Regions from separate parts of the Dielma fastidiosa genome, predicted to be linked through region 1. Evidence: predicted binding sites of a transcription regulator. Region 1 holds the regulator's gene; each other region holds the start of a gene.

Evidence for each region. The regulator Rex, encoded in region 1, represses fermentation and respiration genes when NADH is low (regulators of the CRP and FNR family bind a similar motif). The targets are predictions, from matches to a motif close to GTGAANNNNTTCAC.
Region 2: a site for Rex is predicted at 3,240-3,253, ahead of mnmL (tRNA modification radical SAM protein MnmL/YtqA). Genes of this name have one in related genera too.
Region 3: a site for Rex is predicted at 5,114-5,127, ahead of DWZ33_RS10435 (flavocytochrome c). Genes of this name have one in related genera too.

What each region holds. Positions count from the first base shown of each region.
Region 1 is NZ_QRQL01000003.1:2,298-12,610, reverse strand. Features, by position in the region: gene DWZ33_RS08050 (sensor histidine kinase) at 1-348, opposite strand, end outside; gene DWZ33_RS08045 (sugar ABC transporter substrate-binding protein) at 350-1,321, opposite strand; gene DWZ33_RS08040 (PTS system mannose/fructose/sorbose family transporter subunit IID) at 1,402-2,235, opposite strand; gene DWZ33_RS08035 (PTS mannose/fructose/sorbose/N-acetylgalactosamine transporter subunit IIC) at 2,235-3,077, opposite strand; gene DWZ33_RS08030 (PTS sugar transporter subunit IIB) at 3,095-3,586, opposite strand; gene DWZ33_RS08025 (PTS sugar transporter subunit IIA) at 3,601-4,020, opposite strand; gene ald (alanine dehydrogenase) at 4,228-5,337, opposite strand; gene asnS (asparagine--tRNA ligase) at 5,439-6,821, opposite strand; gene DWZ33_RS08010 (redox-sensing transcriptional repressor Rex) at 7,078-7,701, opposite strand; gene tsaD (tRNA (adenosine(37)-N6)-threonylcarbamoyltransferase complex transferase subunit TsaD) at 7,767-8,768, opposite strand; gene DWZ33_RS08000 (PDDEXK nuclease domain-containing protein) at 8,746-9,792, opposite strand; gene rimI (ribosomal protein S18-alanine N-acetyltransferase) at 9,780-10,238, opposite strand; gene tsaB (tRNA (adenosine(37)-N6)-threonylcarbamoyltransferase complex dimerization subunit type 1 TsaB) at 10,235-10,313, opposite strand, start outside.
Region 2 is NZ_QRQL01000008.1:47,184-54,084, forward strand. Features, by position in the region: gene DWZ33_RS13990 (helix-turn-helix domain-containing protein) at 1-70, shown strand, start outside; gene gltA (NADPH-dependent glutamate synthase) at 160-1,548, opposite strand; gene DWZ33_RS14000 (sulfide/dihydroorotate dehydrogenase-like FAD/NAD-binding protein) at 1,541-2,389, opposite strand; gene DWZ33_RS14005 (M48 family metallopeptidase) at 2,519-3,160, opposite strand; gene mnmL (tRNA modification radical SAM protein MnmL/YtqA) at 3,319-4,281, shown strand; gene DWZ33_RS14015 (sugar-binding transcriptional regulator) at 4,331-5,311, opposite strand; gene DWZ33_RS14020 (sulfatase family protein) at 5,360-6,703, opposite strand; gene DWZ33_RS14025 (PTS sugar transporter subunit IIB) at 6,712-6,901, opposite strand, start outside.
Region 3 is NZ_QRQL01000004.1:182,274-189,174, reverse strand. Features, by position in the region: gene gndA (NADP-dependent phosphogluconate dehydrogenase) at 1-266, opposite strand, end outside; gene DWZ33_RS10450 (D-isomer specific 2-hydroxyacid dehydrogenase family protein) at 477-1,460, opposite strand; gene DWZ33_RS10445 (MurR/RpiR family transcriptional regulator) at 1,726-2,580, shown strand; gene DWZ33_RS10440 (TetR/AcrR family transcriptional regulator) at 2,649-3,209, shown strand; gene DWZ33_RS10435 (flavocytochrome c) at 3,268-5,052, opposite strand; gene DWZ33_RS10430 (DUF4624 family lipoprotein) at 5,264-5,737, opposite strand; gene DWZ33_RS10425 (SIS domain-containing protein) at 5,973-6,710, opposite strand; gene DWZ33_RS17990 (hypothetical protein) at 6,711-6,854, opposite strand.

The sequences.
Region 1 (10,313 bases):
ATCATTGGTGCTGAAGGATAAACTCCACATCATAAAGTAGCAGACAGCTAGTTCCGCGATTAATAAGAATAAAGTATTCCTGAATGTTTCATTCAGTACAAAACGCAGGCGCAGCAGAATCATCAGTAAAATAAAACTGCCGGCGGTATAGAAAGGCACCCGGTAATAAGCAATCGGAATGACATTCACCTGCTTCAGAAAAGCAGCTGCCTGATAATGCTGGAGAATATGCAGTGAACTGAATACAATTAAGGCGCAGAGAAAAGCAAGCTGGAGGAAACAGATCATGACCATGCTTTGATAGGAAAAACTCAGCCGGTTTTTAATGTCTGAAAAATATGTTTTCATATCATTGCCAGCTTTCTAATGAAAATTCATCGATGTTGCTGCCATTAATCATAGTAACAGGAATCTTTTCCTCCACGATTCCGCTTTCATGATTCAGCAGCCGATAGGCACTTTCAACAGCTTTCTTGCCCATCCGCTTTGGATATTGAGCAACTGTCGCCTGCATGAAGCCCTCTTTGACTAAGACCTTTGCTTCCGGCGTACCGTCAACACCATACACCAATACCTCTGAAAGTTTGTCAGCTTCCTGTAAGGCGGCGACGGCGCCTAATGCCGAAGGATCATTTAATGCCATGACTACATCAAACTGCACACCCTCAGTAATTGCCTGCGCGATCAGCGGCATACTGATTTCAAGCTGTCCTTCACACTCAATTTCATCAACGATCTGATACTGCGGATATTGGCTGATGGCATCTTTAAAGCCTTGAATCCGTTCAATAGCTGAATAAGCCGCGTCATGACGCAGAATCATAATCTGTGCCTGATCAAGAGCTGCCATCATATTCTCAGCACACAACTGCCCGGCATGATAATTATCTGAAACTACGGTATAATCAACAAAATCCTGACCATTATAAACATTCGTATCCACGGCAACAATGATTATGCCTTGCTGCTTCGCTTCCGCCAGCACATCGATCAGTCCCTTGCTGTCCACCGGATTGACTATTAAAACTGAGCAGCCCAGATCCATCAGATAATCAATCTGATCAATTTGTTTATCAAGTGAAAGCTGTGGGTCCATGGTGATTAATACATCACCGTTTGCTTCAATCACATTCCGCATTTCCTCATTAATTACATCAAAAAAGGGATTATTCAGCGTCATATAGGTAGAACCAAACAGTATTGGTTTTTGCTTTCCGTCAGCAAGCTGTTCTTCACTGAAATTATAAAATTTAAGTAAACCGGCAATACAGAGAACCATGCATAATACAAAGCAAAGCCGGCGCATTATTTTATCGTTCATACAATCTCCCCTTGCAGCATCATTATACAATACCTGATTTAAAAAGTCCTTATCTTTCAAGATAAAGACTTTGATTTATGTTAGTAAGCAAGCTGCGGATCAAAGAAACCAATCAGTACGCCGACAAAGGCAATTACTACAAGCAGCAGCATAACCTTAATCGGTGACATTTTCTTTTTGGCAATCATGTACCAGCAAAAGAGCACAAATGCCGCGGTTAAGCCTTTGGGCAGAACTGAATTAATCTGAGCGTTTAAATCAAGGAAGGCTTCCCCAGTTTCAGCATTAATCATTTTAAATACCGTATTGACAGATACCCATGACGCGGCAACCGCACCGATAACCATACTGCCCAGCATCATGATGGATTCACGAAGCGCCATCGCTTTATCACCAGTAAGAAATTCCACTGCCTTACCGCCAAATTCATAGCCTTTGAAATAAAGCATCCGCATCCCTAAGGTAACAATTAAATTCCATGCGATAATATAGAAGATCGCACCAACCGGTGAACCATCCGTTGATAAACCTAAGGCAATACCCAACAGCAAAGGAATCAATACACCAACAACCAATGAATCACCGATGCCGGCAATGGGGCCCATCAGACCCGCGCGCAGACCGTTGATCGTATCACCGGTAACACCTTCACCATTTGCCTTCGCTTCTTCCAGACCGACAGTAACACCGACGATGACAGTACCTAACTGCGGTTCTGTATTAAAGAAGGCTTTGTAGGTTTCCAATGCTTCCTTCTGTTCATCTTTTGTATCATAGAGTTCTTCAATGATCGGCAGCATCGCGCAAAGATAACCAAATGTCTGCATATGTTCCTGTGAGAAACAAGTCAGATGACCATAATACCAGTTTCTGAATGATTTATTTAAGGTCTTTTTAGATAATTTCTTCATGATCAGATATCCTCCTCTTCGTCATCGATGTCTTGTGATGGTGCTTTCACACGAATCAGCTGAGCACATTTGATTTGATAATTCATATAGGCAAACATTGCGGCAATAATTGTAGCAACAACTAAGTTAATATTTAACGCGGCTGCCAATGCAAAGCCTACGAAGAAAGGAATGAAGTCAACACCCTTAAGAATGATTTGTTTCAGCAGGATTGCAATACCGACACAAGGCAGTAATGAACCTACGGTAAAGATTGTTTTCATTGCCAGACCATCCATCGGCAGAACGGCTTTAATGGTATCGACCATGCCGGCACCTGCCAAACAGATAATGAAGGTTGGTAAAAAGGAACAGACAATATGGGAGATCCAAGGCAATCCCATGTCAACCAGATATAATTTCTTAAATTCACCTTTTTCAATCGCTTCCCAGCCGATATGCTGCCAGATTAAATTCATTGTTGCAGTTCCATAAAATAAGACTGTACCTAACGTACCAACCATAGCGCCGAAGGAAGTCGCAAGTCCATTGCCATCAGCACTGGCGGCATCCAGGCCATAGGATTTAAGGGCCAGCATGGCTAGTGGAATACCGATATAACTAACCGCGCGCACATCTGCCGATACAGTGCCGCCCGGGGTTACCAGGGCGATATATAATAACTGCATTGCCGCGCCGACCAATATACCGGTGCGCACATCCCCTAAAATAATACCAACAACTAAACCAGCTACCAGCGGACGGCCTAAGGTATAATTACCAATGGCTGAACCACCCATGCCGGGCATACTTGCTAAACAAGCGAATAAGCCAAGTAAGCCTGCCTGAAAAACATTGATTGTCATATTCTATTCCTCCTTTTTTAATAACCAAATTGATTTTTAAACTTAGACCAATTACCGATGCTTTCATCAGGAATCAGACGGAATTCTACATCATAGCCAGCCTTACTGATTGCTTCCAAAGCGTCGGCTTCAGCCTGTGTAATGGATTGATTGTTACCTAGCTTAATAGCATTGGGACGATCGTTGCAGGGCCCGATGATGACTTTCTTTACATTGCATTTTAAGTTTAGATCGACTAATATCTTTTTCATATCCAATGGATTTTTAGTAATTAGGAAATAGTTTGTATCGGAATCCAACACCTTCTGATACTTCTTTTCCCAATCTTCCATCGTCCAGATAAAGGTTTTCTTCCCGCTGGCGCTCTTATAGGCAGCTTTTAATACACTGTTATTAGCAGCATCATCATTGACGGCAACAATTCCCTCACATGGATATTCCAAAGCCCACCGCGTGCATGTCTGACCATGAATCATACGATCATCGACACGAATAAAACTAATTGACATATTATTTCCTCCCTTTAAATTTCATCGTCATCATCTGATGACAGTTTTACTTCATTCACAGCCTGCATGCCCTCTCTCAAGGCCGCTGCTTTGCAATCTTCAAGACTTCCCTCTTTCATCAGCACCGCATTAAGCGCCATCGCCAGATTAAGACCGCCAAGAATTACTGAGCGTTTCAGCAGATTATGCTCACTGAAACAATTAATCAGTGTGGTCAGCGGTGAACCGCCGATCATATCGCCTAATACAATAAACTGATCATTTTCATTAAAGCTATCACAGCATTCATTGATACGGCTGGCCAGTGCTGCCACATCTTCCCCTGCTCTTAAGCCAATACTGAGTACATCCTCACGTTCACCGACAAACATTTTCAGTGTATCGTGAAGACCTTCGGCAAACTTTCCATGCGTTATGAGTATCACGTAATTCATTTTATTGCCCTCCGTTGTTTACGCTTTCATTTTAAGCAAAAGGCTGATTTTACACACCTGTATTTTGTCAGCACTTAATCATGAAGTTTTACAATGCTGAAATTATATTTGTCATAATTTTCATATATAGGAAATAAATGTTCACAAATCCGCGGTAAATGCACAAAAAAAATCCCAACCAGAGTCAGGATTTCTAAATTGATGAATTTATAATAATGTTTCAGGATCGGTATAAGTCATGCCGAGTGCTTCGCTGACACCGCGGTAAGTAATATGACCCTGATAAGTATTAAGCCCTAACAGGAAGCCAGGATCTGCTTTTAATGCGGCAGTTCCGTGATCTGCCAGCTTCATCAGATAAGGCAGTGTCGCGTTGGATAATGCCATTGTGGAAGTACGCGGTACAGCTCCCGGCATATTCGCAACTGAATAATGCAGAACACCATAGCGTTCAAAGGTAGGCTGATCATGAGTGGTAATATGATCACTGGTTTCAACACAGCCGCCCTGATCAATGGCCACATCGACAATGGCGCTGCCTGGCTTCATTGTCTGCACCATATCCTTAGTAACGATCTTAGGTGCTTTGGCACCTGGTACTAAGACCGCTCCGATGACTAAATCAGCGGTTTTTAATGCCCGTCTGAGATTGTATTCATTATTATAAGCCGTATGAATCGTACCGCCGGAAATATCGTCGATATACCCCATCCGTTCAGCATTGATATCAAAGACTGTAACGATGGCGCCTAAACCGCAGGCAATCTTCGCCGCGTTTAAACCCACCGTACCGCCGCCGATGATAACGACCTCGGCTGGGAATACACCGGGAACACCGCCTAAAAGCAAGCCGCGGCCATTGTTATTTTTCTGAAGCATAGTAGCCCCAACCTGTACCGCCATCCGTCCGGCAACTTCACTCATCGGCGTTAACAGCGGCAGTCCGCCTTTACGATCACGCACCGTTTCATAAGCGATGGCTGTTGTTTTTGAATCAATCAGGGCTTTGGCGAATTCAGGATCATTGGCAATATGCAGGTAGGTAAATACCATTTGATCCTCACGCAGATATTGATATTCTGATGGTAAATATTCTTTAACCTTCACAATCAGCTCCGCTCTTTTAAAGACTTCCTTTACATCCGCAATTTCAGCTCCCGCTTCTTGATATTCCTCATTGCTAAAACCGCTGCCAATTCCGGCATTCGCTTCAACGATCACCTTATGTCCGGCTTTGCATAACGCAAATACACCAGCGGGTGTACATGATACACGGTTTTCATTATTTTTGATTTCCTTTGGAATTCCAATAATCATCTTCTTCACGCTCCTTTTATAAAACGTATTATAGCACTATCCGCTCTTCGCTGAAAGTTTTTATATAAAGAAAAAGACCGGCAGGCACCGATCTTTAACGCTTAGAATAATAAATTTCTTGGTGTTCTTGGGAACGGTTCAACATCTCTGATGTTTTGAATACCCGTCAGATACATTAAGAAACGGTCAAAGCCAAGGCCAAAACCGGCATGCTTGCAGCCGCCGTAACGGCGCAGATCCATGTACCACTGCAGGTTATCCTTTTTCATTCCTAATTCATCCATGCGATGATCAAGCACATCATAACGCTCTTCACGCTGTGATCCGCCGACTAATTCACCAACACCCGGCACTAATAAATCACAAGCGGCAACTGTCTTGTTGTCATCGTTCACACGCATATAGAAAGCCTTGATTTCCTTAGGATAATCCGTCAGGAAGACTGGCCCTTTCACTACCTGTTCACAGATATAACGCTCATGCTCAGAATTCAGATCCATGCCCCAGAATACTTTATTCTCAAATTTCACATCCGCTTTTTCAAGAATTTCAATTGCTTCAGTGTACGGCATACGCTTAAACTCTGAATCACGGACATGGGTAATTCGCTTAATGCAGTCCTGATCGATCATCTTCTCAAAGAACTTCATTTCTTCTGGTGCATTCTCAAGCACATAGTTGATACAGAACTTAACCATATCTTCAATCAGATCCATGTTATCATCAAGATCTGCAAAAGCAATTTCCGGTTCGATCATCCAGAACTCTGATGCATGGCGTGACGTATTTGAATTTTCAGCACGGAATGCCGGGCCAAATGTATATACATCACGGAAAGCCATCGCAAACGCCTCTACATGCAGCTGACCAGTAACCGTTAAGAAAGCTTCCTTGCCAAAGAAATCCTTTTCATAGTCCGCATCCTTGCGTGTTGTCGCGGTAAACATTTCACCGGCACCCTCACCGTCATTACCCGTAAGAATTGGGGTATGTACGTAGACAAAGCCCTGATCCTGAAAGAATTCGTGGATTGCCATCGATAAAACTGAACGCAGACGGAATACCGCATAGAATGTATTCGCTCTTGGTCTTAAATGTGCAATCTCACGCATATACTCAAAGCTGTGACGCTTCTTTTGCAGCGGATAGGAAGGATCGCAGGCGCCTTCTAATACCGCTTCTGTCACAACAATCTCAAATGGCTGCTTCGCATCGGGGGTCAGCTTAAACTGTCCGGTCACCGTAATTGCGCTGCCAGTTGAAAATTTAGCAATTTCATCACGGTTCTTAATCAGATCACCGTAAACCAACTGGGCGTTGCGGAAATAAGTTCCGTCATTTAATTCAATAAAGCCTACTTTACCATTATCACGATTGGTTCTTACCCAACCCTGCAGCTGAACATACTCAAGGGAATCAATTTCCACATGATTGTTGGAGAATACCATTTCGTATAATTCTCTAATGGTCATAAATTCAAACATATCTTTGTCCTCCTGGATTTGTTTAAAAAATAAAAAAACGTCCCTATACAGGAACGTAATTTACGCGGTGCCATCCTGATTCACGGGACTCAGCCCATGCATCTTTTATGAGATAACGCTCTCCTTAGCGAAACCGTCTACTGTTAGTTCTCCGGTTCAGCTCCATGAGTGTTCAGTCACTGACTTTCCTTCTCTGCCTTTCACCAATACGCAGAGTCGCTGACAAGTGCCGTCAGGCTGTCTCATTTCATCGCCATTAATCTTTTAATGAATTGGTTTCAAAAACCAGCTCTTGTATAGATGATACTACATCTACGGTCTTAATTGCAACCCCTTTTGGCACTTGAAAGTGCTCATGAGTAAAATCAACGATACCGACGATGCCGGCAGCTACCATGCGGTCAACCGTTTGCTGGATATCAACATTAGCGGTTAGGATTGCGATACGGCAGCCCTGAGGAATTTTTTCTTCCAGATCTTTTAAGTCGTAAACCGGGATTCCGAAACGAACTCCCTGGCGGTCTGGTGAGATATCAAATGCACATGTGATTTCACCAACCACATGATTCCACTTATTATATTTCATCAAGGCACGTCCCATGTTTCCGGCTCCGACTAAAATGATTTTCTCATCGAAGTCAAGACCCAGCTGCTGATTAAAGATTTCAATCAGCTTGTTGACGTCATAACCATAACCCTGCTTGCCAAGATTGCCCAGGAAAGAGAAGTCACGGCGGATTGTTGTCGGCTCAATGCTGACAACATTAGATAATTCTTTAGACATAATCCGTTCAACACCGGAATTTGCTAGTTTTCGCAGTGCTTTTAGATAAACTGGGTAACGCTGCAACGTTGCCTTTGGTACATTTTTATTTGCCATTTTCATCACCGACCTTATTATAGCACACTTTTTTTGATTGTGAAATATGTGTTTTTTTAAACTACTTATAATTCAAATGCAGGATCAGCCGTACATGACGCATCGCCGCGCACACCATGCTCATAAGCGATCGTTCCAGCTACACCAATCATCGCCGCGTTATCGGTACAGCATGACAACGGCGGGATAATACATTCAATCTGGGGGAATTTTTCACTGACCAATTCACTGATGCGCTGACGCAGACAGCTGTTCGCCGCGACACCGCCCGCTAGGACAATCATTTTAGGCTGCATCTGCTTCATTGCCTTTTCAGCTCTTTCTAAAAGACAGGCGATTGCTGTTTCCTGAAAGCTGCAGGCAAGATCAGCAGGTTCAAATGTTTCATTGTTGCGCTCACAGCGTTTAATGAACTGCAGAACCCCGGATTTTAATCCGCTGAAGCTAAAATCCAATTCCTTTTCCGGATGCGGCTTAGGCAGCTTATAAATATTCTTTCCCTCTTTTGATAATTTATCAATATAAACACCGCCTGGATATGGCAGACCAAGGATACGTCCCACTTTATCAAAGGCTTCGCCAATCGCATCATCCTGCGTTGTACCGATGACCTCAAAGCTCCACTCATCCTTCATATATACTAATTCTGTATGACCGCCGGATACAACAAGCGCCATTAATGGAAATTTCAGATCAGCAATCAAACGATTGGCATAAATATGACCGGCAATATGATGCACCGGCACCAGCGGCTTATTAAAAGCCCACGCTAACGTTTTTGCTGCCTGCACCCCGACATGTAAAGAACCAATCAATCCCGGCCCCTGCGTTACCGCAATAGCATCCATTTCTTCGATGCCTAAACCCGCTTTTCCCATACACTCCGCAATCACCATTGAGATATTTTCCACATGAATTCTTGACGCTACTTCAGGTATTACACCGCCGAACTTCTTATGTACATCAATCTGGGTTGCGACTACATTGGATAATATTTTTTTGCCGTCTTCGATAACGGCTGCCGCTGTTTCATCACAGCTTGATTCAATCGCTAATATCTTCGTCATCTATATTTCCTCCCTTCATATCTTCTATACGCTTACGTTCCGCTTTAATTTCATCTTGTAATTCATTCACGGTCGGCAAGGCAAACAAATATTTTGAAGCAAATACTTGCTTCGCATCATTTAATACCGAATACTTTGCAATGGCTTCATTCTTCTGAGAACACAAAATGATACCAATTGTCGGATTGTCATCCTCGTTCTTATAGATGGCATCATACATACGAATGTAGCTATCCATCTGTCCAACATCACCATGAGTTAGTTTTCCGATTTTTAAATCAATCAATACATGGCATTTTAAAATACTATGATAGAATACCAAGTCCAGATAAAAATCTTCATCTTCATAGCGCATCAATTTTTGACGTGCCACAAAGCAAAATCCACGGCCTAGCTCTAGAAGAAATTCTTGTAATTTATCGATTAACGCCTGTTCTAAATCAGATTCACGAAGCGCTGGGTAATTTTTCAAATCCAGAAAATCCAATACATACGGATCTTTTATATAGTCATCCGTTGCTAAAGGTTTCAAAAGTTCGATTGCTTCTTCCTTTACTGGTGTTTTATCCTTACTTGAAAGCAGTCTTTCATAATATAGCGTAGATATCTGTCTGTCTAGCTGTCTGCTAGACCATGCAGATGCGGCAGACTCATTCATATACCAAGCTCTCGCATCATCGTTTTCTACTTTCAGTAAAAGACGGTAATGTGTCCAGGTCAATTCGGAACGCAGTGCGTTCCAATTTGGAAAGCGGGTATAGAATAGACGCATATTTCTCAAATTTCGCTCATCAAATCCAGATCCGAATTCCTCTGTTAACTGAACGGAAAGACGCTTTATCAGCGATTTCCCATACTCAGCTCGTACATTTCCCTGCTGCTCAACTTCAACGATGATACGGCCAATATTCCAGTACGCTTTTACCATCGCAAAGTTCACGGCTTTATAAGCCTGATTTCGAGAAGCAAGCAAGGTATTTCTAATTTCAGAATAAAGTTCCTGATAGCTTGTCAATCCACCCATGCCGTTTGTCCTCCCAAAGGCTTGATCATTAAATAAGCATCTTCACCGTCAGCATAATAGCCTTTGCGGATATTCACATTGATAAAACCATATTTTTCATATAATTTAATTGCCGGGGTATTGCTGATACGCACTTCCAAAGAAAGCGTTGAACAGCCGGCCGCATCAGCATCCTGTACAATCTTATCCATCATCAGTGAGCCGATTCCCTGTCCTTGATGTGACTTACGGACTGCAATCGTAGCAATCTGCGCATCATCAAAGATAAGATAAGACACTGCCGCACCGACAATTTGTTCTCCATCCACCGCGACAAAGGCTGTGGAAAATTCATTCTCACTGATTTCGTATTCATAAGCTGTACGCGGCCAATGGTCACTGAATGCCTCATTCTCGATTTCTAAGACGGCATCAAGATCATCAAGCTTCATTTCTCGTAAAATCATTGCTTAACCAGTTCTTCCTGACTTTTAAGATAATGCGGAACTAAAAGATGCACATGTTCAATTTTCTTCCAATAA
Region 2 (6,901 bases), on a different contig from region 1:
CGCGAGAAAAGATATCGAAACCTCGATTCACAAAATTGTTATGCAGGAACAAAATGGGTCATATAAATAACAAATTGGGAATAATTACATTAATTCCACAATAAGTATAACACATTTTATATAAATAATACAAGTTCACATAAAGTAAAAAGGGAAATGCTAAGCGTTTCCCTTTATCTTATTATCAATGGCTTCCGCAGCCTTTTTACCGGCCCCCATAGCCAGAATAACCGTTGCCGCGCCAGTGACCGCATCACCGCCGGCATAAACATTTTCACGGGTTGTCATGCTGTCTTCATCAACGATCAAACATCCCCTTTTATTTGCCTCAAGATGCTCAGTCGTGCTTCTCAGCAATGGATTCGGACTTGTGCCGATAGCCATAATCATACAATCCGCTTCAATGATGAAATTGCTGTCCTTGATTTCTACCGGACGCCGTCTTCCTGAGCTGTCCGCATCACCTAATTCCATTCGGATACATTCTACGCCGCTCACATTGCCGTATTCATCGCTTTGCACGCGGACAGGATTACACAGCAGTTGGAACTCAATGCCTTCCTCCTGCGCATGTTCAACCTCTTCACGGCGTGCCGGGAGCTCTTCCATTGAACGCCGATAAACGATGGTTACGTTTTCTACCCCTAATCGTTTTGCACAGCGGGCCGCATCCATAGCCACATTGCCGCCGCCGACTACCACACATCTTCGCGCGTGCTGAATCGGTGTCTCACTGTCAGGCTGATAAGCCTTCATCAGATTGACCCGGGTTAAAAATTCATTGGCAGAATAAACACCCTTTAAATTTTCACCGGGAATATTCATAAAGTTAGGCAAACCGGCACCAGAACCGATAAATATAGCCTCATAACCAGCTTCAAATAATTCATCAATCGTTAATATCTTACCGATGACCATATTTGTTTCAATTTTAACACCTACTTGTTTTAAGCCTTCTATTTCATAATTCACGATTGACTTAGGCAGACGGAACTCAGGAATACCATAAACTAATACACCGCCGGCAACATGCAGCGCTTCATAAACGGTAACCTCATATCCCTTTTTCGCAAGATCACCGGCACAGGTAAGTCCTGCCGGACCGCCGCCGATAACAGCAACCTTATGATGATTGGAAACCGTACACTGATTGTATTCATTCAGATTCTCTCTGGCCCAGTCAGCCACAAAACGTTCCAGCCGGCCAATGCCCACAGCTTCCCCTTTAACACCGCGCACACAGTGTTTTTCACACTGACTCTCCTGCGGGCAGACACGGCCGCACACCGCCGGCAGCGAACTGGTTTCCCGAATGATTTTATAAGCGGCTTCAAAATTTCCCTGCTTGACCTCATTAATGAACGCCGGGATATTTACGGCAACCGGACAGCCGCTGATACACGGCGAATGCTTGCAATTCAGACAGCGCTCAGCTTCCTCCATCGCCATTTCCTTCGTATAGCCAAGCGCGACCTCATCAAAATTATTCCGGCGCACCTCTCCATCCTGCAGCGGCATTGCCACCTTCTTTAAACTCATATTAGGCATCCTGACTTACCCCCTTATTCAACAGATTACAAGCTTCATCATACATATGGCGCTCCTGCTGCTGATACATTTTACTGCGGGCAATCGCTTCATCAAAGTCAACCAGCGCACCGTCAAAATCCGGTCCGTCAACACAGGCAAATTTCACTTCATTGCCAACGGTTAAACGGCAGCCGCCGCACATTCCTGTACCGTCGATCATGATCGGATTCATCGAAACAACCGTCTTAACATTATATTCCTTAGTCAGCTGGCAGACAAATTTCATCATTACCAATGGGCCAATCGCAATGACTTCATCAAACTGTTCCCCCTGATCAAGCAGCTTCCGCAAGACATCGGTAACTAAGCCCTGCTGACCGGTACTGCCATCATCACTGACAAGATAAAACTGACTGACAGCATTGAATTCATCTTCAAGAATGACTAGATCACGATTTCTGAAGCCAGCCACAGCAATTACCTCACTCCCCTGTTCATGCAGTGCCTTAGCAACCGGATAAGCAATCGCGCAGCCTACACCGCCGCCGATCACACAAACCTTTTTTAAGCCTTCTATCTCACTGGCCCGTCCCAAAGGCCCTACAAAATCATGTAGCTCATCTCCCGCTTCAAGCATATTCAATTTATAGGTTGCTGCACCGACAATCTGGAAAATGATTGTTATACTGCCCCTGCTTTGATCAATATCCGCAATGGTCAGCGGAATCCGTTCTGAATGATCATCACTTCTAAGAATAATAAATTGTCCCGCTTTCGCTTTTTTCGCAATCAACGGCGCTTCAATCACCATTTTCACTACGGTTGGATTCAACGCCTTTTTTTCTAAAATTTTAAACATCCCTTCAGCTCCTTTACAAGTTAACATTATAGCATTCTTTCGATTTAATGCACAGCTTCCATTGAAAATAAATCACAAAAAAATGTAAAATATATCATTTTTGAAATATTTTACAAAAAAAGGTAATCTTTATTGATTACCGCTAAGTGATGCCTTGACCATCGGCGCTTCAAATAATTTACTGCAGCGTTTATAATCCGGCATATATTTTTCAATAATATGATAAAACTGTTTAGAATGATTAGGCTGAATAAAATGAGCAAATTCATGGATTACTACATACCGCAGAAATTCTCTTTGGTAGTAGATACAGCGAACATTTAAGGTAATCTGCCGTTTGGAGGGCATACAGCTTCCCCAGCGGCTGTTCATCTCTCTGATTTTTAATCTTGGCACCGGCAATACATAATCACGGCTCATTAATTCATAAACCGCTTCTACCTCAGCCATAAAGATTTTTTCACATTGGCGGATTAAAAAACTGCGGATCAGTAAAGGTGCTTCTTTTGCCTCATGAAGATAAACAATACATTCATGATGCTCAAGCTTAACCCCCTTGCGCTGACCTAAAATAAGCCGAATCGGATACGCCGCACCCAGATAATTCAATACCTGATCATCAGCATGATAGAATACGTCAGCCTTCTCACGGGCTGCCTGCTGGCATTTTAAGATCCAATCTACCTTATCTGCCACAAAGGCGTCAATTTTATTTAAAGGACAATAAGCATTGGCAGAAACTAAAATCTCTCCCTTTTCACTTACGTGCATATTAATATTCTTCACGTTTTTAATAATTAATGTGTATTGTATAATATGGCTGCCTACCGCCACTTTTCGTATTTCACTTGTCAAACGAATCACCGCTAACATTATTTCATTTTTACGATCAAAATGCAAATCTATGATAAAATAGAACCGGTGAAATTATGAAACAGAAAACAAATCCATTTCCATACAGTGATGACAATAAACGCTATCATACATGGAATTATTATTTAAAGCACCGCTTTCAGACAAAAGTATTTAAGGTAGCCTTAAATGCCGATTTTTCCTGTCCTAACCGCGATGGCAAATGCGGTGTCGGCGGCTGTACCTTCTGCAGCTCGCTGGGCAGCGGTGATATGGCCGGCAATGCAAAGGAAGATTGTATGCAGCAATTTGAAAAAGGCATTGAAGTGATGCGCAGAAAATGGCCTAATGGTGAAGCGATGGCATATTTTCAGGCATATACAAATACTTATGCCCCATTAAGTGTACTGAAACAAACCTTTGAACCATTTGTACAGCGTGAGGATATTAAAGCTATTGCCATTGCGACAAGGGCTGATTGTCTTGAGAATGATGTCATTGATTATCTGCAAAGCTGTACCGCGCATAAAGAAATCTGGATTGAGCTTGGCCTGCAGACGATTCACAACGAAACTGCTATGGCAGTCAACCGCGGTCATACTTATGAATGCTTTTTAGATACGATTCAGCGGCTTGCCAGAACTGATTTAAAAATCTGTGTGCATCTGATGAATTCCCTGCCTCATGAAACAAGTGAAATGATGATTGAAAGTGCTAAAGCAATTGGCCAGCTGCCGATTCATGCGGTAAAAATTCATATGCTGCATCTGCTGAAAAATACCCGTATGGGTAACGATTATCTAAAACAGCCCTTTACCATGATGAGCCGTGAAGAATATATTCATACGGTCGTTGAACAATTGATGGTGCTGCCAAAGGAAATCGTTATTCAGCGTTTAACCGGTGATGGCGTACTGAGTGATTTAATAGCACCGATGTGGACCGTCCGCAAGGTTACCATTCTCAATGATATTGATAAGGAAATGGCCCGCCGCAATGTCTGGCAGGGCTGTGCGTTAGAAAGCGAAATCACCCGCTGAATTTTCTCATTACACAGAATAAGGCAGATCCCCTGCAGGGTTCTGCCTTTTATTTTTTATCCTGTTCATGAAGTCTGAGAATCTTCTCAGCAATAAATTCATCGGTAATCAAGCAATGAATATAATTACCCTTTAAGGCTGCATAAGTAGCATGCGCCTTATCGACACCGCCGGATACAGCAATTACATTTTTAGCTTTTTTTAGATCATCAAGGCTGACACCAATCAAATTATTTTCCACGTCATCAAAGATCTTATTCCCATTCTGATCCAAAAAATGCCCGCAGATAAAACCTACCGCTCCTTTTTGAATCAAACGCTGCTTGCGTGCCTGATCGAGATAACCCGCCCAGCTGTTGACATTATCACCGGAATGAAAGTCAGCGATCCCTGTCACTAAATAATCGACACTGCGCGCCTCCTGCAAAGCCTTGGCAATGATGACCTCACGGACTAATGACTGCTTGACAATGTTGTTTTCCACAAACAGCGGCGCATAGATCTGTGAGTACGTTCCCCGATATTTCTCCGCCAGCTTGCGTACTAAAAACGGTGAGTCCATTTGGGCATTGTAACCGTCGGCCGCCGCCCCGGTCAGCTGAACAACATGAATATCCCGGCTGCTTTTCGGCTTGATCTGCGATACCATCTGATAAAGTGTTCTGCCCCATGCAAGGCCAATCGTATCGCCGTCCTTCAGCTTTTCATCCAGATATTCACCGGCAATCTTGCCTAAACGGCTCAGCCGCGTATTCGCATTATTATTTTCCGGATAATTTTTGATTACGACAGCATCCTTTAGACCAAATACTTCACACAATGTCCGCTCTAAGGTTACCACACGTTCTAATGGAAAACGGATAATGATTTCCACAATTCCCTGTTCCCTTGCTTTTTTCAATAAGCGGCTGACTTTTGCCCGCGAGAAAAACATCTTCTCAGCAATAACATTCTGCGGAATATCATGTTCATAATACATACTGGCAACTTCCGCAATAACTGCCAGTTCATCTGACTCTTTTTCTTTCATGCTTCCATCTCCAAAGAAAGGCAAGCTTTCGCTTACCCTTATTATAATTTATTTTTGTATAAAGTCACAGCTGTTTTTACTTTTTGGATCGATACAGGAACCCTTATTAACGATCCAGCCCGCCTGCAGCGCAATCGGCCCTTTCAACAGCGGATCATGGAAATCCTGCTGCCATTTTAATAGCTTGGCATCCATTTCCTCAAGCAGCGATTGATAAGCTTCATCATCCGCAAGATTATGCTGTTCATAAGGATCCTTGCGAAGATCGTATAACTGAACCATATCCTTTTTTGAATCCTCAAGCTGTTTCAGATATGCCTCTTTGCTGATGGAGTTATCAATATTGGACAGATTCAGCTGCCGCCATTCCTCATCATAATAACGGATCAGCTTGGCCGTCTTCGTTCTGATGCAGCGGATTGGCTCATAAGAAGTATGAAAGTTAACCTCTGCGAAAACCGCTTCACGGACTGCCTGATTGGGATGATCAAACAGAGCGGAAAAATCAACACCGTCAACTTCATGTTCCAAATCAAGCTTAAGCAATGAACATAATGTCGGATAAAGATCAACCTGGGATACTAATTCATCACAGACAATACCCTGTTTTTTACCTGGCACCCGCATCATTAAGGCAACCCCGATACCGGCATCATACAGCGTGCATTTAGCCATTGGATAGGGAATGCCATGATCGGTGGTAAACAACAGAATCGTATTCTCATACAGGTGGTTTTCTTTCAGCGCCTGTATTAGCTGGCCAAAGCATGTATCAAAATGCTTCAGAGAAGCGGCATGGCCTTGAAGATCCCTGCGGACTGCCTCACAGTCTTGAAGATAGGGTGGTATTTTACCGGTAAAGCTGTCATCGGTATCCGGATATTCGCGGTGTGTCGCAAAGAAACCCATTGAGAGAAAGAATGGCTTTTTAGCTTCCTCGCTGCTCAGCCATTTTGTACAGTTACGCACATTGGCTCTATCCCATTCGACCAGCTGCTTTTCTGACAACCCCTGATTATCGGCTGACAAATCACGCTGATAACCGATAATCGCAGCTCCCTGTTCATGCTCCACATAACGGCCGGCTTCATGCTGAACACCGCAAAGCAGTGTCTGATAGCCATTGCTGTTAAACAGATGCACAAGATGCTCACGATAATCATTTAATTTAAAACCGCGGTTGGCTAGGCCAAGCATGCCATTGTTGTGCGGATACCGGCCGCTGACTAATGCTGAGCGGCTTGGCGAACATGTCGGCGATGTACAATAGGCATTGGTAAACACACAGGCATCAGCCGCAAATTGTTCAAGATTTGGGGTAAAAACCTCAGCGCCATAAGGCGAAAAGAAACGGCCGCTGTCATGGGTGTGAATATAAACTACATTTGTCATAGCTGCCCTTATTCAATAATGCCTGATTCAAGGATTTTCTGTTCCATTTCAGCCTTTGACATAATATTTTTTAAACCAATAACCTTCGCCTTCGTATTCTTAAAATTGCGCACCAATGCTTCTGAAACAATAATCAAGTCATACTCATTTGCACTTGAGCTTGCTTCATCGATACTTGTATGATGCAAAGAAACCTGC
Region 3 (6,901 bases), on a different contig from region 1:
TTTAAACCATCAATTACCAGATCAACCACCTTACCGGCGGTAACCATTAAGAAAACACAGCGGGGTTTCTGTAACGATGCCACAAATTCATGCAGATCATAACAAGGTACGACAGCTTGATTTTCAATCTTTTCCTTCATGAATTTCTCAGTAACCTCATGACTTTTGTTGAATACAGAAACCTGATAGCCATGATTCATCATATTCAGCGCTAAGCTTTGACCCATTACACCTAACCCATAAACACCAATTCTGCTCTTTTCCATTTTGCCACTTCCTTATCTTTTCTTGAATAATTCATCACATTATTCATGCCTAATTTCTTAGGATTATATTTTTTGGCTTAAATACAGTCTGCTTTCTGTATGAAAACCATTGATGATAACTTAACTATTTATTAATCATTGAATCTATTAATAATCATACACCCATGTGATACTAACAGCAATTGACACGACCATACAGCATCTAATTCTTTATAAAACTACTTTACAGCAGTCAGGCATCATGTTATTGACAACCCTCTCTACATCACTGACACATTTATTACCCATCCCCTCAAGGCATTCTATGGTATATGCGGAGGTATGCGGTGTTATGATGACATTATCATAACGGAAATAAGGATGTGAATTGTCTGAGGGTTCATCATGCATTACATCCACTGCCATTCCCTTCACAATACCTGATTCTATTGCTCTGCACACAGCTTCCTCATCAATCAGATCACCGCGTGCTGTATTAGTGATATAAACACCCTTTTTCATCTTATTGAAAGCTTCATCATTTAAAATATGATAAGAAGTCTCATTTAATGTACAGTTTAAAGAGATTACATCCGCTTCTCTCAATAAAGTTTCAAGGTCAGCCTCTTCAATATCATGTGCCGCTGCCCATGCTTTATCCAATAACGGATCACAGGCAAGCAATCTTGAATTAAAACCATGTTTCAGAATTTCCGCGACCCGGCTGCCAATATTTCCGCAGCCAATCACACCAATTGTCTTGCCGCTCAAACCATGACCTACAAACTGCGCGCGTTCAGACCAGCGATTTTCACGAGCCGCGTTGACTGCCTCAACAGTCATCCGCATAACACACAAGAGATTTGCAACCGCATTTTCAGCAACCGCGTCTCGTTCAATCAGCGGCCAAACAATGGAAACCAAGGTGTTATGCTTCTTGGCAGCTTCTAAATCTACATTGTTATAACCTATACCATGACGGGAAATCAGCAGCAATTCATCCTTATATTCGAAGAACTCCTGATCAAAGAAAGGGGTAATAGAGGCAATGATGATATTATAACCGCTTAATCTCTCTGCAAGTTCTTTGCCATGCATGGCTCCATCCACCGTTATACGCTTAACTTCACCGATTTTCTCTAAACGTTCCATTTGCGATGGAAAACGTCTGCCAAAACTGCTTGAATTAACGATTGCGATACGATAATTGCCCATATGAATCTCCTTTACATGCAGTCTGTAAACATGAATCTTAGTTATCAACCATGATTGATAACCTTATGGCTATATACTAACACAAAATATTTTTTTGTAAATATAAATTATAGAAAAAATATTTTTTTCTTTGCTATGAACGGTTTAAGCATCCAGAATATCGTCCTTGAATTATTATTCATATGCTTTTATGAAGAAAATCTTTTTCTTGTGATATAATTCTATTAAGAAAAAATATTTTTTATTATCTAAAGGATGAAATAAAATGACACAGGAAAGCACACGTTTAAAAATCAAATCAATTTACCGCGATTTAAGCGTTAAGGAAAAAAGTATTGCCGATTATATCCTAAAGAATCCCAAACTAGTATCCCGCTCTACGATCAATGAATTATCCAATGAGCTGGGAATTGCTGATTCGACATTTTTTCAATTTACCCGCAAGCTTGGCTATTCAGGGTTCAAGGATTTTAAAATTGCCCTGCTGACCGAAGAATTCGATGCGGAAATTTCCATTCATGAAAATATATCTAAAAGCGACGATGAAATTACGATTGCGAAAAAGGTGTTTGATTCCACAATTCAATCCCTTGAGGACACGAAAAAACTCATTGAAGCGGATAGCTTTAAGAAAGCTGCGGATATACTGCTCTCATCAAAAGAGACTTGTTTCTTTGGCCTTGGCGGTTCCAATGTAATTGCTCAGGATACTTATCATAAATTTTTGCGTTCGCCGATTAAATGCACTTGGACTTCTGATTATCATATGCAGCTGATGCAGGCTTCAATGCTTACCGATGAGGACTGTGCCTTTGTCATTTCTCATACCGGCATCACCAAGGAAGCGATCGAATTGGCTAAATGCGTGAAGGAAAATGGAGCGAAATTGATTGTTGTTACCAGCTATCCGCTTTCAGAACTTGCTAAAATGGCAGATGTTGTTTTCATATCGACAGCTGAGGAAACTTCTTACCGCTCTGAAGCACTATCGTCACGTATCGCTCAGCTGGCAATTATTGACGCGATCTTTGTGATTGTCATGTTTCATGATGAAAAAAGTTCTAATGAATCATTAAAGAAGATTCGTCATGCGATAGCGATTACTAAGGACAGCATTTAAAAGAATTATTGTTTTATTTTGTAATGCCAAATTTTATTTAAGCTTGAAAATTATGCTATAATAGGTGCATGAAAAAACATTCAAATAAAGATAAAATTATTGAACAAGTAAAGCTATTGATGGATGAAGATGCCTTCAGCACCATGACGGTGAGGGAAATATGCGGGCGTGCTGACGTATCAATCGGCAGTTTTTATCATCACTTTAAATCAAAGGAAGATTTAATTATGGAACTCTTCCGCATTAGTTCTAAAAGAGCGGAAGAAAACCAGCGGCTGAATATGAATAATGAAAATGAGTGGAAAAACCTTGATGCCTATATCTTATTTCAGATAAAGCTGCTGGAAGAAACACCAATTGATCGGCTGAAGTATATTTATACATATAATTTGAACCATTATCAGCCAGCGGCATTAGCGCCTAATCGTGATATCATTAAAAGTCTGCTGGTACGGGCACAAACAAAAGGACAAATGAATCGACAGCTGACGATTGAAGAAAGTTTGGAACATATCTTTGCCTTGATTCTGGCCAATTCAATTAATTATTGTATGCGGGATGCCCAGTATGATATCAAGAAACAGCTGCTTGATCAGATTCACCATCTTGTAGCCTTAATCAGTGCTTAAAACAAAAAGAGTCTCAGTGAAACGTCTGCGTTATCCTGGGACTCTTTATTTAATCTATTTATTTGTTAGCTTTTGCATATTCGGCTGCTGTTTCACCAGCAATACGTCCCATAGTGACAAAGGACTGAATTGCGGTTCCGCTGCCTGGGTATTCTTTATCGATCAAGTCGCCGCTGCTGACTTCACCTGCCGCGTACAAGCCTTGAATTATTGAACCGTCTTCACGCAGAACTTCCGCTTTTAAGTTTGTTTGCGGGCCTGCGAATGTACCTGCGGTATTCATCGTACAGCGAATCGCGTAATATGGTGCGCTGTCAATACTGCTCATCAATTCCGCATTCTTGCCAAAATCATCGTCGACACCCTTAGCCGCCAGTTCATTATAACGGGCAACTACGGCGCTTAACTTCGTGGCATCCATACCAGTCTGGGCTGCCAGATCTTCCAATGTATCCGCGGTAAAACCATTGCCTTCTTCGATGGATTTAGTAATGTTTTCACTGCTCATTTTATCATCCAGAATAATAAAGAATTCAGGTGCATTGGTTTCTCTCAAAACAATCGGTGTTCTTACAGGTCTAGGTGCTGATTCATCCATAAACCGTTCACCTTGAACACTTACAAATAAACCAGAGTATGTAAACAGATCAGCCATCGCAGAACCATAAGGGAGGATTTGAGCGATTGCACTGTCATTACCAATAATTTTAGCTCCAATATCTCTAGCCATGATTAAGCCGTCGCCCTCATTACCAGCGCCGACATTGGTTCTTGAATCAGCATAAGAAGGTGAATATTCAGCCTTTAATTCAGGGTTGCGGTCATAGCCGCCAGTAGCCAGTATAACAGCCGCGGCATTGATGATGACCTTATCGCCATTGCTCTGAGTAGCTTCGACACCTACTACCGCATTATTTTCATCAACAATTAATTTTTCTCCGCGCGTTTCCATCATAATTTCTACACCGGCATCTTTAGCTGCCTGTGCAAGTGGAGTAATGAAGCCCTGACCGCTGCCGCTGGCCGCATTTAAGCCGCGGTTAGGTGTCATTTCCGGATTAGGAGTATCAATTACATCCGAGAATTCAACACCATTTTCAATCAGCCAATCGATATTTGCACTGGAATGATCAGCAATCATACGCAGTTTATCTTCATTAACCTTGCCATTGCCTAATTTAATTAAGAAATCAGCAAATTGTTCAGGCGTATCCACAATCCCCTGTTCACGCTGAAAAACACTGTCAGCTGCTAAGATTTTACCGCCTGACAAAGATGTACTGCCGCCCAGCACCGCTGTTTTTTCAATCAGCAGGATGTTTTGACCGGATTTAGATGCTTCAACAGCTGCTGACAAACCAGCAACACCGCCGCCGACAATCACAATATCAACATTCTTTTCAATAACTTCTGATGTTCTATCTTCTTTTTCAATTGGCTTCTTTAAAGCTTCAATGTCAGCGCCAGCCTCACTTAACGCCGCTTCAGCTGCTGATAAGATTGCCGTTGATGTTTCTGTAGCACCGGAAATTGTATCAATCGCCAACGATTGATGATCAACAATTAAACCCGGAAGATCAGCCAGCGGTTTATCAGAAATTCCCGCTGTCTCCTGATGTTCAATAACATTTACTTCAGTGATTTTATGATCCTTAACCGTTACTGCCAGTTTCAAATCACCGCCATGGCCGCTGCCGCTGCCTTCATAGCTGCCGTCAGCAACATTCTCTAATCCATTTTTCACATCGCCAGTTTCATTTCCTGGATCTTTAGTAGTACAGCCGCTCATCGAGAAAAACAGTGTCAGCGACAATAAAGCCGCCAAAATTTTACTAGATTTCATAGTGTCCCTCTTTTCTTACTAGAACATGTTCGGTTTTATTGTAGAAGATAACAACGATTTTGTCAATACTATCACAAGCAGAATGTTTTCTCAGCAGAAAAATCGCAGAGTACATCACTCTGCCCTGCTTGTCGGTATTTAAAACAACTAGATAGCATTGTACGCCATCTAGCAATAAGAACAAGGTAAATCAGTACAACAATCCAGAAGTTTATTTTGAGGGTCTTGATTTTTCTTGAACCAATTCACTTTCAAAAGTAACTTTTACAACAGCATAATTAATTTTAGTTCCAGTAAACTGTACAACGTACTCTTTTTCTTTTTGCAGATTGTTGAGCACAACTGAAACAGTAACACCGCTGACGTTTTCATTCCATGTATTGCTCCATAAAACCTCGTCTGTATTTCTGTCTTTTATTTCTACAATACCACTTTCACCATCCATCTGAAAATAAACCTCGGCGTCTAAGGCTTCCATATCCTCTGTCACACAAAATAGGCGCCCATTCTCAAAGGAATCTGAACTACTATAATTCGCATCCATTTCCATTTCAAGAACAGTTTTTTGAGTTCCCTCAGTATCTATTACATTGGATTGTTGAGCATTGGGTTTTTGACACGCCATCAAACTAACAATACCAATAATGCCAACTAAAAAAATAGCAAATTTTTTTCTATTAAACATTCTTTTACCTCCTTTACAAATTTCATTTATTTTTCTGCGCCTTGTTCGTCAAAAGTGTATTTGCTTACATTCTAAGGCGATGCCTCATATAATACGCAAATAATTACAATAATATTAAAAGGACTAACTCCTGTTCAGCATAGAAATTAATCCTTAATAATAGCTTAACAAAGCTTATTCTTTTAATTGGTTTACACCATACATCTATGTGATGCGCATACTGCTCTATTTGTTTTTAATCTTTCTTCCGATTGATGATGTACTTGTCAAACAATACTTTATTAAATTCATCTGCATTGTCCGCATTGCTGCTTCTGAATACCGGGATTTCTTCCATGCCGTCATCAATGCATTTTTGAATAAAGGTAGACATCATAGCCTGCAGCATAAAGCATGACATAATTGTTGATACAGGGCCTGTTGAGATTAAATCATTATGTTTAATGCTTGCATCGCCTAAAGGGCCGCGGTTATCGAGAATTACATCTGCATATTCAAACAGCCGTTTGCCGCTTGGATGTCTTGAAGCAATACTCTTTGAATGAGAAAGTGAAGTTACCGCGATAATCTTAACTCCCTTCTCCTTCAGCCGTTTTGTATATTCTACTACTAACCCATTACGGCCAGAATTACTTGAAACAATGACTACATCATTAGCCTTCACATGATATAAATGTTCCAAAACATCAGCATATTCCGGAATTCGTTCAATCGTCGTACTCTTAGTAGGGTGCGTTAAAAGCGTCAGCTCAATTTCGACAATCGGCACAATCTTCGCATAACCGCCAGCACGGGCATAGAGATCCTGCCCCATCATATGTGAATGTCCAGTACCAAACGCGTAAATCGTTCCACCCTGCTTTTCACAGTCAAATAACAGCTGAGCCGCCTGCTCAATCGCATCCTCATCATGCTCCTTCACATCATTCAGACGCTTGGTAATCTCATTATAATACTGTTCAAGCAGACTCATTTACGCAACCTCCTTCTTTCTTAATTTACAGCATGGGCAATGCTTCATTTCTTCCGGTGCATACAACATAAAACCAACCGTTGTCCCCACTACCACACCTAGCAGTACACCCGCTGTCAATAAACAAATTTTTTTCTTCGACATAACAGATCTCCTTTCGCTTTATATTCTCTATCATACACCGAAAGCAC